Regions from separate parts of the Mammaliicoccus fleurettii genome, predicted to be linked through region 2. Evidence: riboswitches for the same ligand, from Rfam matches in the RefSeq annotation. Region 2 holds a riboswitch; each other region holds the start of a gene.
What was found. Region 2 has a riboswitch for thiamine pyrophosphate ahead of thiD (bifunctional hydroxymethylpyrimidine kinase/phosphomethylpyrimidine kinase). Riboswitches for the same ligand answer to the same signal wherever they lie in the genome.

Region 1 (5,990 bases), on a different contig from region 2:
TGACAAAGGGCAATATGAGAACAATGGTGGTCGAGTTATGATAGCTATCGGTATGGGTGATGATATAGAATCAGCTCAACAAGATGCTTATAACCAAGTTAGTAAAATTAAAAGTAATCAGTTGTTTTATAGAAAAGACATCGCACATAAAGCTATAAAAGCTAATAAGTAAATAACTTGGATATAAATGTCTTAGAAATTTAAAAAGAGCAGAAATTCATTATTAAAATTGAATTTCTGCTCTTATTTTTTATGAAAATCATTGTGGCAACTATAGACTTTGTTGGCATTTTTTTATGCGCATGCTTTCCGCGGGCATGTTCTCAGCCTGTAGTCTTCGAATCATGCTTTTCCCGCAGGAGTCAGCGCTAAAAAATGCCAAATATTAATTAAATATTTATAATATAGTTGGAATTTATTCAAGAGTTGATTTTATGTTCAATAAATATATTTATTAAATCAAAAAACTAAACTTATAAATTTAAGTTTAGTTTGACTACAGTCCGAAGTAACACTTAGAGCTACCATATTTCTATATAAAAATAGTTGTTGAGAGTGATTTTGTAAAGTGCGGACGCCTGAGGGAATAGTATGCGTGAGAGACTACAGGCTCGAGCCATACCCCTAGGCAAGCATGCACGTACAAAATCGTAATATAAAAAATAAGCATATCACTGTAAACTTTAAAAATCGGTTAAGTGATATGCTTATTTATTTTGAGTTAGGATTTATGTCCTAAGCATTTTTACATTGCGTTATACTTCATTCTTTTGGGAAAGGTATGGTCAAATATAACGCAATGTTATCTAATATCAGAAATGCTTGTTATGGGTATATAAATACTTAATAAGTACGCAACAACTACAAGCAAAATCGTCATTAGAACAAAATATAAATCTTTCATTGTAATAGGTACTTTATAATAGTAAGTTCTTTTTTGATTCGTAAATCCTTTCGCTTCCATTGCCACAGCTAATCTATGAGACTTTCTAATGCTTTGACTTAAAGTAGGTATAAGCAAATGATTTACCCATTTCAATCCTTTACGATTACTTTTGTCTATAACTGAATACCTCATTTTTAAAGCTTGTCTTAATTGCATAAATGAACTAAACATAATTGGTATCAATCTAATTGAAGCCATAAAAGCATAAGCAATTTTAGGTTTTAACTTTAAATGTTGCATGAAACTGTAAAATACGAAAATAATTTGAGAAGTAAAAGGAATGACCATCCCATAAAATGAAATGACGAGTGTACGCATTGTTACATGTAAACCTCTTAGTAAACTCTCATTTGTTATATGAATGATCCCTAACTGAAATATAGTATTATCTCCTTCACCATAAAAAATCATAAACAAAGAAGAAGTAAATCCAAAGAATAATGTAATCATAATTATAATGAGAAGGGGTAACCATTTAACACCACTCATTATAATTAAATAAATAAACATTATAAGGGTTAAATAAATCATGAAATCAAAATCATGAATAAATATAGCAAAGAAAAATAATACTATACCTAATAAAAGTTTGGTTAAAATATTTACATCATCTATAAAAGTAGAATATTTTTTCCAATTAGTTAACATGTGATTCACCACCGTTAACGTCTAATTGATGATTGTTAATGACTAATGTTCTTGTAGCATATCTTTCTATTATTTCATTTTCATGCGTGATCATTAATATAGTTTGTCCTTTGCGAACTCTTTCATGAAATAACTTGATAAGTTCAAAAGTATTATGACTATCCAAACCAAATGTTGGTTCGTCTAATAAAATAATTTCTGAATTAGTACTTAATGCTGTTGCTACACTTAAACGTTTCTTTTGGCCAATAGATAGTTCAAAAGGATGTTGGTCTTTAACATGATACAAGTTTAAAAGATTTAACATTTCATTAGTTTTTTCAATTGCGGTTTCTTTGTCTTGAAAAGCAAAATTGATAAATATTTCATTAAAGACAGATATTTCTATAAACTGCAATTCTGGGTTTTGATAGACAAAGTACATATGTTTAGATGCATCTTTAACTTTTTTTAATTGTTTATTCTTATATTTAACTTGTCCATTATATTTTATAAGTTGCATTATACTTTCTAAGAATGAAGTCTTACCAGAACCGTTTTGTCCTGTAAGCCCAATCCATTCACCACTATTAATAGTTAAGTTATCTATTGTAAAAAGTTTTCTGTTACTTCTTAAAATATCTAAATCTTTAATTGTTAATAAAGTTTCTTGTGCGGAAGATTTATTTTTTAATTGAGGTGCATAATTCCAAGAAAGTGGATGCCATACACCATACTGATTTAAAATATCTATATGATTTTCCAATATATCAGATGGAGTACTATCGTGTGTGATTTGTCCTTGTTCATTCATAACAATCACTCTATCGACAAAATTCCAAATATAATCAACTTTATGTTCTACAATTACAACAGTTTGATCTTTCCAATGTTGCATTATTAAGTCCCAAAGTTGCGTTGTAGACTGATGATCGAGCATAGCTGTCGGTTCATCTAGAAATAATGTTTGAGAATTTTGTAATAATATAGAAGCAATAGCTAATTTTTGTTTCATACCACCACTTAAACGGTTGATTTTTAACGAGGCATCAGCATTTAAATTCACTTTATTCATTGCTTCATTAATCATTCCATCCATCTCTTTTGGATCTACATTCATATTTTCAAGTACGAAAGCTAATTCTTCTTTAATCTCAGGCATACAAAATTGTGTATCAGGATCTTGAAAAACAACTCCTGGAAGTGTGTCGATAGTTATAGAATCAAGTTTCATTGGAATATCCAATGACCTAGGTATAATGCCGTTTAATACATTTAGTAATGTACTTTTTCCTGAACCACTTGGTCCTAATAACAGTACTTTCTCTTTATCATTAATTTGAATATCTAAATTTTTAAATATAATGCGTTCATCGTCTGGGTATTTAAGTCTTAAATTTTTTAGTGATAACAATTGGTTAACTCCTATAGTAAGTCATAGTCTTTTTTAGATGCAGGTCTAAATAGTTTAGTGACGCCAGTCTGATCAAGCGCTCTTACAATTGCATATCCTAAAGCGCCGCCTACAATAGCACCACTTAAAATTCTAATTGTGAACATCAAAATTACATTCCATAATGCAACATCACTTAAATAATTATAAAACCAATCAATCGGTAACGTAATAATACCTGCCAACATTCCGGCAACAATAGCAACTGATAATTTTCTATATTTATAACGAACTACTAAAAATACAATTTCACAAGCTAAACCTTGAAGTAATGCATAAACAAAAGTAGGTATATCAAATTGTCCCATTACAATTGTTTCGCCAGCACCAGCAGCAAATTCTGCAAGTAAAGCCACACCTGGTTTTTGAATAATTAAATACGCTATAATTGCTGCTATAAACCAAAAACCATATACGGATTGTTCTAAATGTAATCCTAAAGGTTTTAATATTTCATATGGAATCCATAAAAATTTATAAATGATTGCAAATAAAGCACCAATTAAAACTGTGACCAAAATATCAGATAAAGTTAATCTCTTTGACATGCTAATTATCTCCTTTTTTATAAAAAAATGTGCACTCCTATATCTAAATAGAAGCGCACAAAAATATTGTTATCATTTATAAATGAATATTATTATATGATTTACGAACACTTTCCTACGCTAGTATCATCTAGATCAGGTACAAAGGGTTCAGACCTTCTCATGTCTGTCTCAGTTTAAAACACCCCTAGTGCATTTATTAAATTGTTATCACTACGATAAGTCTTATCATGCATTTTGTCAATAGGCTATAATGAACAAAAAAACCCCCTATGAAAAGATAGAATGTTTCCATAGGGTATTTATTAGAACTACGAAAGTTGTTTATTCAAATGTATCTTGAATATTATCTTTTGTTTCGTCTTGTCCATTTTTATCGTCTTTCTTATTTTCTTGTTCTTGTTTCTTAGCTTTTTCTGCTTCGTCTTTATGTTTATCGTTATGTGTCATAAATAACACTCCTTTAAAATGTATGATATTATTATATACCCAACAACATATGAGTTTTAAACTTAATGTACTACTTGGGACTGATTTTCAATTTAATTAAAGACATTTGAAAATGAAACAATTATAATGTTCAATGAGGTGAAGAACATGTCTATAAAGAAAAAAAGCTGGGAAGTTCATTTTAGTCGTATTATAGGAATATTCATTTTAATTACCGGATTACTTATATTATTTAATGCACCACGTATTAAAGATTATAATATCAAGGAATCAAATGATATCCATATAAGAAATATTTGGGACTTTTTTGTAGCTTTTTTTGATGAGTTGGTTAGAATATTGCACCATTATATTGGTGGTTTTCCTGTAATAGCAGCAATAATAATTTTACTATTTGGTATATTTATTTTACTGATTGGACGTACTTTAAGAAGAACAACGAATTATGATTATGACATTTCTATATTTTATATCGGCTTGACGATAATATTAATGATTGTCATGATGATGACGATGTTCCAAGTTTATAGTTTTGCATCATTCTTATTTATTATCCCATTCAGTATTCACATTGGATATGTTGTTTATAAAAATGAGCTTAATCCGATGAAACGGAAACAGCATTATTTATGGATTATCATTTCTTATGGTATATGTTATTTCATTTCTCAATTTGCAATGAACCATAACATTGATGCGGAAAATGTAAAGCCTATCGATGTAATGAGCGTTAATTTATTCTTTGTATTATTATGGTGCTTTAGTCAAATGTCCGTATGGATTAGTTTATATTTAAGAAGATCTTTACCAGTAAGTGATAAAGATATTGAAATGGTTAATGATGAAAAACACTCAAGAGCAAATAATAATTTATTAACAAGTAAAATATTTAGCATATCTGAAAGTTTTTATGAAAAATCACAAAGCCTGAAGCAAACAACTTTAGAAAAGTTTAACTCTGAAGAAGCAATTGCTAAAAGAAAAAAACGTAGTGAAAAATGGAAAGAAATTATAAAAATTGAAGATGATGATATTCCGAAATGGATGAGAAGACCTAAATGGTTAAAGAAAAGTTATATAGAATGGATTTGTACAGCAATTTTATTCTTATTTACTTTTATTGAGTTTAACAATCGTAATGGCTTATTCTTATCAGGAGAATGGAAATTATCACAAACTCAATATGTGTTTGAATGGTTAACATTATTTATAATGTTGTTGCTTATCATTTTATATGCATACTTTAATTACACGACAAACTATAAAAATAAAAATAATTTTGGGAAACTATTCGTTATATCAGCACTGTTCTTTGAAATTGCAACGACATTCTTTGTCTCAGCAATTCAAACATCACAGTTCTCAGTATTCATAACACCAATTTCATTTTTACTATTATTGTTTGTAACACCAGCATTTATAATTCATCTAAAAAAATCTTTCTAGAGAAATATAGTCAAAACCTGTCAACAAAGTCGAACTTTGTTGACAGGTTTTTTATGTTTTAGAGTATCAGTATAATTTTTGTAGGACTTTTTTATTCACACAACATGTAAGTAGAGTAAATATGGATAGGTGTAGTGACAAAACTGAAGAGAAGTGTAAATATGGATAGCTATAGTGACAAAACTGAAGAGAAGTGTAAACAAGGGCAGCTGTAGTGACAAAACTGAAGAGAAGTGTAAACAAGGGCAGCTATAGTGACAAAACTGAAGAGAAGTGTAAACAAGGGCAACTATATTCACACAATTCAAGAGTTATATAACATTTTATATATATAGATTAAAATAAATATTTAGCTTGATAGTGAAATTAAAAATGTAAAAAGTAAATATTTTTAATGAATTTCTTTGGAAAATGTATTGCACGGAATAATCTTATCCTTTATACTAATTTTAGTAAGCGTTTACATAAAAGGGGATCAAACTTTCTGGGGGAAATTTTGATTAATAAATTCGGTTAACAG
Region 2 (5,990 bases):
GTAGGAGAACTTGTTAAAGCTGGAGTAAATGTTCATATTTATGAAAAAGGCTTTATACACAGTAAAATGGTAGTTATAGACGATGAAGTCGTAAGCATTGGTACAGCAAATATGGATAATAGAAGTTTTGTCCTTAATTTTGAAGTAAATGCATTCATTTATGATCATGAAATTGCAAAAAATTCACGCCTTGCTTATAAAAACGATATGAAACATTCATCATTACTTACTGTAGAAAAATATGACAACAGAAGTACTTGGATTAAGTTAAAAGAAGGTATCGCTAGACTACTGTCACCAATATTATAAAAATTATGCAGGTAGAATCGATTATACATCCGTTTCTATCTGCTTTTTTAAGGAGAAAACGATGAATAAAGAAAAGATTATCTTAAATGCTGAAGCATACGTAAGACAACTACATCAACAAGATACTACTGGGCATGACTTCGAACATATTTTAAGAGTAAGATTTCACGCATTAGATATTGCACACTATGAAAAGGCAGATACCTTTGTTGTAGAGTTAGCTAGCCTATTACATGACTCTGTGGATAAAAAATTATTTAAAGATACTACTACAGCTTGGGAACAATTATACAAATGGATGAATGAAATGCAATTAAGTTCAGACATTCAAGACGAAATTGTTCATATACTTAAATTCATGAGTTTTAATGGTGGTAAAAACAATGGCAAATTAAAAAGTTTAGCTGGTAAAATTGTACAAGATGCAGATAGAATAGATGCTATTGGTGCAATTGGAATAGCGAGAACATTTCAATATGCAGGTCATTTTAAAGAACCAATGCATATCTCAACACAGAAACCTAGAAACTTAAATACTTTAAATTCAAGCCAGTACCATGATGAGCCAAATACGGCAATTAACCATTTCTATGAAAAATTATTATTATTGAAAGATATGATGAATACTGAAAGAGGAAAAGAAATTGCACAAGAACGACATTCGTATATGGAGAGCTTCTTAGAACAATTCTATAAAGAATGGGATGTTACAAAGAACGGAGAAGGACATAAATCCTAACTCAAAAGTATCTTACGATTTTGTTCGTGCATTTGCCAGAGGGTATGGCTCTAGCCTGTAGTCTCTCGCGCATACTATTCCCTCAGGCGTCCGCACTTACAAAATCGTTGTAAATATCCATTCTATACAAAAAAGAGCCTAGGATATTTATGTCCTAAGCTCTTTTTTTAAATTTATTTCTTTTTCTTTTTGTTAGAAACTAGTTTAGCTGGTTTCTTTTCTTTGTTTGCTTCTTGTTGATTTTTTTCATGTGCTTCGATAATAGGTTTCATTTCTTCTTCAACTTTATTGTTGTAGAACACGTTACCTAACCATGTTTGAACTACTAAGAATGCACCACCGACAGCCCAATATAAACCTAATGCTGAAGCTGAAATGTATGACATCCAGATAATCATAATTGGAGAAATGAACATCATCATTCTCATCATGTTTTTCTGTTCATCAGGAACATTGGCATATTTCATTGAAACAAATGCTTGTAGTGCATATATAATACCTGCAATAATTGTAATGAAAAGATCTGGTTGAGTTAAATTAAACCATAAGAAATGAGGATATTCTGTAATCCCGCCTTCTGTAGGGTATTTCAATACATAGAACAGACCCATAACAATTGGCATTTGAATGACAATTGGTAAACAACCCATATTCATTGGATTAATTCCGTGCTTTTTGTATAAAGCCATCATTTCTTGATTGGCTTCCATTTTTTCTTCTTGTGTACGAGCACGTTTAACTTTTTCTTGAATTGCTGTCATTTCAGGTTTTGCAAGTTTCATTTTTTCACGCATTAATTTTTGGTTTTTATACGTCTTCATCATAAATGGGAATAACGCAAAACGAACAATTAATGTAATAACGATAATAGCTAGACCATAGTTGTGATCCAAATTAGCACCAAGCCAATGAATAACGCTATCCATTGGTTTAACGAATGTATTATAAAAGAATCCATCCCTATTCTCAGGTTTAGAATAATCACAGCCAGCTAGCACAACCATTATACCGAATAATAATGGCCACAAAGCTTTTTTCTTCATTTTTCCACCTCTATTGATATACTCACATAAAGGTTATTCTATCATAGAATGATGACAACATAAATCAATATATTAATTTTATTAAAGAATTTTATATTGATTATGAAAACCCTTCACAGTTTGTTCAATATTTTCACTTTTTGCAATTGCTGATATAACACTTACACCATTTGCTCCTGCATCTATTAAAGGTAAGACATCTGCCTCTGTAATACCACCTATTGCAACGATTGGAATTTCATTATCGATTTTTCTAATATTTTTTATAAGGTCATATCCACCTTCTTTACCTGCATCATCTTTAGAAACTGTAGAATGTACTGGACCTGTACCGATATAATCTACTTCAGAAATATCCGATTTCTCATATTCATTGCTATTTGCGACACTTAATCCGATAATTTTCCCTTTAAACTTATCTATAAATTCTGATACATTGCGATCATCTTGACCAACGTGTATTCCGTCAGCGTTTAATTTCAAAGCTAAATCTACATCATCATTAATAATAAAAGGCACTTTATGTTTTTTACAAAGTTCAAATAAATCTTTAGCTAATGTTTCTTTTTCAATTCCCTTTTTACTATTTGTTCCTTTTTCACGAAACTGAAACATTGTGATGCCACCTATTAAAGCTTCTTCAACTACTTTATATAAATCTCTATCTGGTGTATCTTGACTGCCAGCGATAAAATATACTTTTAATTTATTTATATCAAACATTTATTTCACTACTTTCACTTTCTTATTTTCTGCTACTATTTCATCGGTTATGGCATGTAATTGATCTATCAAAGCAATTTGAAATGTCCCTGGCAAATGAGCACCTGGTTGTTGGCTAGCTATTTCGCTTGCAACATTATAAGTAGATAGTGCTTCTTCTAGATGATCAATTTTTATAGTTTTTTCGTTTGATAAAAATGCAGCTACAACACCACCTAATAAACAACCTCCACCAGTAACTTTAGTTAACATTTCACTTCCATTATTCAATGCTATGATTTTATTATCACAAGCTATAACATCCACTTTTCCAGTTAATATAATAGGTAAATTTAATTGTTGATGGGCTTTTTTAGCAATTTTAATAGCATCTAATGAAGCATCACTATCTGTTCCTTTCATCATTGTATCGTCTTCGATGAGTGCTAATATTTCTGAAGCATTACCTCTAATTACGTCAACTACTTCATCATTTAATAAAGTATTACAAAAAGTTTTTCTTAGTTGTGATGCACCAACCGCTACTGGATCTAGAATGACTGGCACACCGTTTTCATACATGATTTCTGCATATTCTTTCATATCATAAGCTTTATCTGTTGTGATTGTACCTATATTAATTAAGAACGCACCTGCAGCTTTTGAAAATTCTTGAGCTTCTTCTGGTTCTTCGCTCATTGCTGGACTAACACCTAGAGATATTAACCCATTCGCTGTAAAGTTCTTTACTACATCGTTTGTATAACACACAATTAGTGGACTGTTTTCTCTTATATTATTTAATTTACTCATAATCTAATCCCTCTATTTTTTGATATGCAAAATGATTTACTGGTCCTCTTCCCTTACCTATTTCTGGCGTATATTGAATTGCTAAAGTTATAAACCTTTTAGCTACTTCGACTGCTTGTTCTATTGAATGACCTTTTGCTAACTCAGAAGTTATAACAGCACTGAAAGTACATCCTGTGCCGTGTGTATGCTGTGTACTGAATCTTTCACTATTCCAACTTCTCATTCCATCTTTCGTAAATAAGTAATCAATCGCATCACCTTCAAGATGGCCACCTTTTATGACAACACCATTAGTCCCAATTTCATTTAAGAAAAAAGCACCAGCTTTCTTAATTTCATCTTCTGTTTGAATTTTATAACCAGTTATATCTTCCGCTTCTGGAATATTTGGCGTAACAACTGTAGCAAGTGGCAATAATATTTCTTTAAGTTTATTTTTCCCTTTGTCATCCATCAAGGCATCACCACTTTTGGCAACCATTACTGGGTCAATAACATAAGGCTTACCTGACTGTGCAATAAATGGTTTAATGACATTCATCATCTCTTGAGAAGCTATCATACCTGTTTTAATTGCATGTGGCTGCTCATCATCGAAGACACTCTTCAACTGACTTTCAATTACTTCTACGGGCAAATGATAAACATCTTGAACGCCTAAAGTATTTTGAGAAACAATACTTGTTGCTACAGCCATACCATAAACCCCTGAAGCTTGAAAAGATTTCAAATCAGCCATTATACCCGCTCCACCCGTTGGATCAGTTCCAGCTATTGTTAATGCTATATTTGGTTTTTTCATAATAAGCCACCTCAAATTTAATTTTCATATTTATAAAATCTATACTATTTGATTATTACTTAATAAAAAAAGACCTCTTTCGTTAAAAAGAAGTCAATTAAGTGTAGTATAATACGCTAATTGACCACTTCCCTACGTTGGCATTATCCAAATCAAGTGTTAAGGGACTGATAAAATCATCTCAGCCAACAGGCGCCCCTAGTAGTCATTCATCTATTCAGTTAATTAAAGATTATCAAATTGAAGAGATACGGTCAAATTAAAAAATCGCCTAGGATATTTCCTAGACGATTGGATTAATATATTAATTCACTTTTAATTAAAGTGTATGGCTTACCACCAGTTATTTTGAGAACGGAATGATAATGCAGCTTCAACAGAACCGTAACGTTGTTTCGCATAATTTAACATACCTTTTGTTTGTTGTTCAACTGAACCTGTTCCCCATGATTCTTTAGTTTGACCAAGACCTCTATATCCAGCTGGGTTAACAGCATTTGGATTACCGCTTGATTCTGGTAATACAATTGTATTCCACATAGCTTCAGTACCACCTGCAGCTAAGAATTGAGCTTTAGTTGATCCACCAGTGCTAGCTGTTGATGTTTGAGTAGTTCTTACTCTTTGAGCTGGCGCTTGGTAACTTTGTTGAGCTGGTGCTTTATATGCTTGTTGAGCTGGCGCTTTGTAAGATTGTACTGGCGCTTGGTAGCTTTGTTGTTGAGCTGGAGCTGCAACTTGTTCTTTAGTTTGTTGAACTGGCGCTTGTTGAGCTACTGGAGCTTGAGCTGGAACAGCTGATTGAGCTGGTGCTTGTAATGATAAAGTTTGTCCAACAATGATTAAGTCTGAAGATAAGTTGTTCCATGCTTTTAATTGAGATACAGTTACATCATATTTAGATGCAATTTTACCTAAAGTATCTCCTGAAACTACAGTATATTCTGTAGTTGATTCTGTAGCTGCTTTAGCTTCGTTAACTTTAATTACTTGATTAGGTAAGATTAAGTTAGATTTTAAACCGTTTTCTGCTTTAATAGCACTTACTGATGTACCATATTGTTGTGAAATACTATGTAAAGTATCACCAGATTTAACTGTATGAGTTGCTGCATCTGCTGTAGCAGTTACCCCTGTAGTAACTGCAATTGCCGCTGTTGAAACTGCTAATAATTTTTTCATGATTGAATGTTTCCTCCCGTAAGGTTTTCACTTTTTATATGATTTTTACTTTCTAAACTATACCATTATTTTTTATGTCATAGGTTACAGGTATATGAAAAAACAACACCTTATATTACAGTTAGATTACACGTATTTCTAAGTGAAATCTAGCGATATTTAAGTATAAAAGCCTTTGTTAAAGCATTTATAAAGATTGAGTAAAATTAATTATCAGACAATTTGTCATCTATATGTAATTTATTAAACAATTAATGTAACATATGTATACTTGCTGCCCTACAGCAAGACAGCAAGTTCTGGAATTTAGAATCAAGAATTATATAAAATAAACAGAAAGGATTTTTAAATTCGAAAGCATAATTGAAGCATATTTCTATGAAGATGGAACTTTTGA
Region 3 (5,990 bases), on a different contig from region 2:
CTCCGTTCATCATATTTAAATTTTATTATTTTAAATTAAACATACCATTTGAGATATAGTATATCACATTAAGCGTTTTCTTTAATGGTTTAAAACAAGGTTAAAGAGGTCATAAAAGTAAAAAGGAGCGGATGACTGATGAGCTGTAAAATAGAAAGAATTTATGAAAGTGAAGAAGAAAAAGCAATTAGAGTGTTAGTCGATAGAGTATGGCCAAGAGGTATATCTAAAGATAAAGCTAACCTTGATCATTGGCTGAAAGAAATTGCGCCTTCTGACACTTTAAGAAAATGGTTTAATCACGATCCAGATAAATTTTCTTCCTTTAAAGAAAAATATAAAAAAGAACTAAAATCTGGCGAGCAACAAGAAGCTTTAGAAGAACTAAAAGAAATATACAAAAAAAGCGATAAAAAGGTTGTCTTATTATACAGTGCGAAAGATGAAAAAAATAATCAAGCAGTAGTTCTAAAAGAAATAATTGACCATCAGAAAAAAGATTGATATAAACGTATTTTAAAACTGGCAATCTACTGCCAATATAATGATAAGAGGCTGTGACAATTAATTTGTCAAGCCTCTTAATTCTGTCCTTTTATTGCTATTTTATGCTTCTATTCAACTGTTGATACATTGTCTTTGCATCTTCTTTTGTGCTTATTCCATGAACGTTCATGCGACCGTCTTTAAATAAAGTCATGTTTATATCTGCATACTTTATAAATTTTACATAATCATTTTCTTTAATAATATGACCTGGGAAATAGTGTGCGAATTCAAATGCATGTTGTTTAAATCTGAATAAGAATGTATCTCCACAAAGTGATTCTATTGATGGATGATAAGAATTATTCAAAGAATGGTATGTTTTTTGTTCACATACAATACAATTGTTGTTTTTTAAAACATCTATATTCCTAGTGCGTGTAGATATTTCAAAGGTATCAATCGTAATCAGTTTTTTAGAAAATCCATTTCCAGAAACGAAGCGTAATAATTCGGATACTTCATAACTTGCTACTTGTTGAACGACAGGTGGTAATACACCATTAATTGCACAGCTTTCACCAGTATGTGGAACTGTATTAAGGATGCACTGCAAACAAGGCCCAGTAAAATCTATAGCATATACAGTTCCTTTGCTTCCAACTGCTGCTCCGTATATCCATGGAATCTGTAATTTATGGCTCACTTCATTGATTAAAAAACGCATATCAAATTGATCCATTCCATCAATTATGATGTCAGGTTGTATGTCGCTAATGATGTATTCAATGTTATTTGATGTCATTTCTTGATGAATCGCGTTTAGTTCAACATTATGATTAATTTGCTTTATTTTTTCTTTTACAGCGTATACTTTTGGTAACATTGCTTGTGCATCATGCTCATCATAAAGTGCTTGGCGATGTATGTTTGACAGTTCTACAATATCCATGTCGATGATTGATAATTTATGTGCACCCATTCGAGCTAATAATTCTGCGACATGGCTACCAAGAGCACCAGCACCCATGATTAAAATATTTATATTTTGTAATTGTTTTTGGCTTTGTTCTCCAAAGTGCTGATACTTTATTTGTCTTTCATAACGGTTCATTATAAGAAACCTAAACCTTCAGTAGGGCTAGATGCTTGTGCAGTATATTTAACAGGTATTCTACCGGCAGTATAACTTAATTGTCCTGCTTCAATACCTAACTTCATTGCGCTAGCCATAGTTACAGGGTCTTTAGCACCAGAAATAGCAGTGTTTAATAAAATAGCATCTGCACCTAATTCCATTGCATAACAAGCATCTTTCGGAGAACCAATACCAGCATCGACGATAACAGGAATACTTGATTGTTCTATAATATATCTTAAGTTAAGAGGGTTATTGATTCCTCTACCTGTACCTATTGGTGAAGCGAGGGGCATAATAGCGTGAACACCTAATGCTTCTAATCTTTTTGCTAGCACGACATCACATGAAATATATGGACATACGATATAGCCTTTTTCTAATAAAATTTCACAAGCTTTGTAAGTTTCTATTGGGTCAGGCAATAACGTTTTATCATCACCAATTACTTCCACTTTAATGAGATTACATAATCCAGCATGATTCGCAATTTCAGCAATGCGCACAGCTTCTTCGGCAGTATGAGCACCAGCTGTATTAGGGAATGTAATGAATTTTTCTAAGTCTACGTTAGCTAAAGGATTGGGTAAAGATTTATCATATAAATTCATTCGTCTAACAGCAAAGGTTAGAACTTCCGTGCCAGATGCTAGTATGGCTTCAGATTGTGTTTGTTCGTCTTTAAACTTTCCTGTACCTAATAATAATCTTGAGTTAATTTCATATGGTCCTATTTTTAACATTTTATCCGCCTCCGACAAATTCTAATAGTTCTAATCGATCTGACTCTCTAACGAGAATATTGCTAAATTGATTATTCTTTACAAGTGTGTCATTCCATTCAACTATAATTCTTTCTTGATCTAACTCTAGCGATTGGAGTAAATCAGACAAAGTTAATACTTCGTCGAAATTAAATTCATCTCCATTGATCATACATTTCATAACTGAACACTCCTTTTAACTTTAAAATCATCTAATAATGATGGTGCTTGATCATTAACAATCCATTCAGAAAGTAACTTTCCAATGATAGGTGAAAGTAAAATACCATTTCTATAATGTCCAGTTACTAAGAAAAGACCATGATCTATTTCATCCATAATTGGCCATTCATTATGAGTGTATGGCCGAATACCAGACCATTTATGGATGATATTGCTTTCCTTTAATATTGGTATATATGATGTTGCTTGGTTAATTAACCATTTTTCTCCTTCAACTGAAGTGCCAACTGAATAGTCATCAAAATAACTTGTAGCTCCAACTAGGAATGTATTGTCTCGTTTAGGTACAATATAGCATCCATTCGTTATAAACAAAGTTTGTTTCAAACTAAGCTGTTCATTCTTTAATAACAATACTTCACCTTTAACCCCAGTTAATTTCGGCTCAATTTGATAGTCTTCTAATAGTTTATTACTCCATGCACCTCCTGCTACGACAACCTTTTTTGAGAGCAAAATAGTATCTGAAGTATGAACTTTATAACAATCTTTTAAACGTTTGATTGCTTTAACTTCAGTGTTATATAATCGTTCAATCCCTTTATTGGTAATTGATTTTAATAATGCTTTTGTATATTTTGAAGCATTAATCTGGCCGTCATCAGGGATGTATATAGCAGGATGCTTAAATTCAATTGTATGTTTAGAAAGATTGTCTAAATCCTTTTTGTTTAATGGTGTTACAGATCTATCTCGCTCATTTAAAAAATGATATTGCTCTGTTAAACATTCGACGTCTTCTTCTGAAGCGGCCATTTTGATTAATCCGTGTTCTTGATAATCTATATTAATGTTTGTTTCTTTATATAATTCATGGCTTAAAGCTTTAAAATAATCTCTTGAACGTAAAGCGAGTTGGTAAAGAGCTGTATCTTGAACAAATTCATTTTGAGCACCTAACATGCCACCTGCTTTATATGATGCATGTAAACCAGGGATATCACGATCAATTACTGCAATAGATAAATGTGCTTTGTCCATTAACTCACGTGCAATAGACATGCCAATTACACCAGAACCGACAATTATAACGTCATACATATGCATGCCACACCTTCCTTAAATGATCTATTTCTTGAATGCTACAATCTCTGAAAAAGGAAATTGCACAAATTCCTTGAAAACCTGCTGGAAGTACTTTAAGTGAATCTTGATTGATACCACCAATAGCATAAATAGGGATATCAATCGATGTTGCAATATTGATTTCATCAACAGTCTTAGGAATGAGACCTTCTTTTGAAGATGATTCAAAGACATGTCCGAAAAATACAAAATCTAAATGATGATGTTTAGCACGTTCAACACTATGAACAGAATGCGTCGACATACTAACTGAAATATGTGGATGAGACTCTTTAAATAAAAAAGCTTGTTCGTCATTTTCTCGAAAATGAATAAAGTGTAAGTCATATAATTCAAGAACAGAAATATCTGTATGAACCATTATTTTGTCTTTAGGAAAACCATGAGTTAACAAATAATCAATCGCGTTACATAATAAATCGCGACTCATAGGAACTCTAAGCAATAATAAGTCAATATCATTTGAAATCTCTATATAATGATCTAAGTCATCATTAACTAAATGCTTGTACGGTGAAATGGCTATAAACAATTGAATCACTCCAAATAAAAAAGCGCTATTTTTCCATATATAGAAAAATAGCGCAAAAATTAGCTTCTTTAGATACGCCACTTTCCTACGCCAGTATGAACTGGATCAGGTTCTGGGAATCCTAAAGTCGCTACTTTAGTCTCAGCCTCTAATAAGGCACTTCCAGTGGTCTGTTATTTAATTATTAATTTCATTGTACATATAATAGTCTGAATGTTCAAATAGAAAATTAAAATAACAAGAGTTTAATAAAAATAATAAAGGGAATTAAAACAAATAATAACTAGTTTCTCTTTATACGTATGAATAAAAATGCTACATGATTTTATATCATAAAAGGTGGGATGAGAGATGGGTACACTTTTATTTATCATTGCATTACTTATAATCGTAATTTTATATCTCATAGTTAGAATGAAATATATTTCAGACTTTAACAAAAGAAGAACAGTACGTAAAAGAGAACAAAGATTAAAAGAACTTATTAACTCAGCATTCAAAATCGATAGGTTACAATTAATCGAAGAACGGAAAGCAGATATTAAATTAAAATATAATAAAAGAGCAATAGCCGTTAAACGAGAACAAATCAAAAAGGTAGATTCAAGTGACGAAGAAAGAATTGAGATTAAATATGAATTGCCAGATGGTATAACTAAAGAAGAAATCTTTGATTTTATAATAGAAAATAGTAACTTCTATATTACTGAAGAACGCTATAATAATTTAAAAACTCAAACAGAGTAATTGAATGGAGGCTATTATGATGAATCCTGTAGTCAAAGTATATACAAATGAAAAAGATTTAGAAACAGACGTCAACACATTAAAAGACCAAGGCATTAGTCAAAAAGACATTTATATACTCTCATCAGACGAAGCACACACAGCAGAAATCGTAGAGCAAACAGAATTAGAAAATATCAATTACAATAGAAAAGATATTGGTGGATATTCTTATAAAGAAGATGAATTTCTAAGGAAGTTAGAAATACTTAATATAACTGAAATAGAAGCAGAAAAATATATAGAAGAAATAAAACAAGGAAAAGTATTACTGATCGTAACAGATCAAAGAATAAAAGGCGTATTAAAATAGCGTCGTTATAAACATACTAAAAACCCAGCAGACACAAAAGTCATGCTGGGTTTTTAGTATCTATAGCATTCAAAATTAAGAAGCTAAAGCATCAATTACATAAAATATACCAAACAATATAAACATAAAAGCAATCATGAATGAAATAAATACCGCAGCAAGAAGCGGGTTGAATAATAAAACAATACCTGCAAAAATACCAACAATATTTAAAATAATAGATATAGTATGAAAACCTTTGTTAGATTTCTCGATAGGCGTAACAGTAAAAATAGCGACAATATTATTAATAATAAACCAAATCGCAAAAATATAAATTAAGAAAACAGAACTCTCAGCAGAATTGAACATAACAACAAGACCGAAAATAATATTAATCACACCAAGAACAATCGTCCAACCATTCGGTATTCCCATCATTTTCTTACCCGCACGTCTAAAACTAATCTCTAGTACACCACTAATAACAGAGAATAAACCAATCAACCACGTAATAGCATAAAAATTCTCAAGCGGAAAACTGAAAATAACAATACCAATAATTAAAAACAAAGCACCCATCACAAAACTCGGCCACTTAAATCTATTCGTTTGTTGAGCCATAATATAACCTCCTAAAAATATGTAATGAGTATAGTATAA

Region 1: it holds a riboswitch for thiamine pyrophosphate, as region 2 does, so the genes downstream of both, B2G86_RS03625 (ECF transporter S component) here and thiD (bifunctional hydroxymethylpyrimidine kinase/phosphomethylpyrimidine kinase) in region 2, are expected to answer to the same signal.
Region 3: it holds a riboswitch for thiamine pyrophosphate, as region 2 does, so the genes downstream of both, B2G86_RS11925 (thiamine phosphate synthase) here and thiD (bifunctional hydroxymethylpyrimidine kinase/phosphomethylpyrimidine kinase) in region 2, are expected to answer to the same signal.

The regions. Positions count from the first base shown of each region.
Region 1 is NZ_MWJM01000003.1:142,219-148,208, forward strand. Features, by position in the region: gene purD (phosphoribosylamine--glycine ligase) at 1-172, shown strand, start outside; gene B2G86_RS03615 (energy-coupling factor transporter transmembrane component T family protein) at 803-1,594, opposite strand; gene B2G86_RS03620 (ABC transporter ATP-binding protein) at 1,584-2,987, opposite strand; gene B2G86_RS03625 (ECF transporter S component) at 2,999-3,574, opposite strand; TPP riboswitch at 3,670-3,773, opposite strand; gene B2G86_RS13555 (hypothetical protein) at 3,899-4,024, opposite strand; gene auxA (lipoteichoic acid stability factor AuxA) at 4,172-5,470, shown strand.
Region 2 is NZ_MWJM01000013.1:18,764-24,753, forward strand. Features, by position in the region: gene cls (cardiolipin synthase) at 1-309, shown strand, start outside; gene B2G86_RS10185 (HD domain-containing protein) at 371-1,048, shown strand; gene yidC (membrane protein insertase YidC) at 1,222-2,091, opposite strand; gene thiE (thiamine phosphate synthase) at 2,173-2,814, opposite strand; gene thiM (hydroxyethylthiazole kinase) at 2,815-3,606, opposite strand; gene thiD (bifunctional hydroxymethylpyrimidine kinase/phosphomethylpyrimidine kinase) at 3,599-4,411, opposite strand; TPP riboswitch at 4,524-4,621, opposite strand; gene B2G86_RS13650 (aggregation-promoting factor C-terminal-like domain-containing protein) at 4,745-5,593, opposite strand; gene B2G86_RS10215 (single-stranded DNA-binding protein) at 5,970-5,990, opposite strand, start outside.
Region 3 is NZ_MWJM01000020.1:11,525-17,514, reverse strand. Features, by position in the region: gene B2G86_RS11950 (DUF488 domain-containing protein) at 139-504, shown strand; gene B2G86_RS11945 (ThiF family adenylyltransferase) at 602-1,600, opposite strand; gene B2G86_RS11940 (thiazole synthase) at 1,600-2,367, opposite strand; gene thiS (sulfur carrier protein ThiS) at 2,369-2,569, opposite strand; gene thiO (glycine oxidase ThiO) at 2,566-3,672, opposite strand; gene B2G86_RS11925 (thiamine phosphate synthase) at 3,665-4,258, opposite strand; TPP riboswitch at 4,315-4,423, opposite strand; gene B2G86_RS11920 (hypothetical protein) at 4,601-4,996, shown strand; gene B2G86_RS11915 (YflT domain-containing protein) at 5,016-5,348, shown strand; gene B2G86_RS11910 (HdeD family acid-resistance protein) at 5,424-5,951, opposite strand.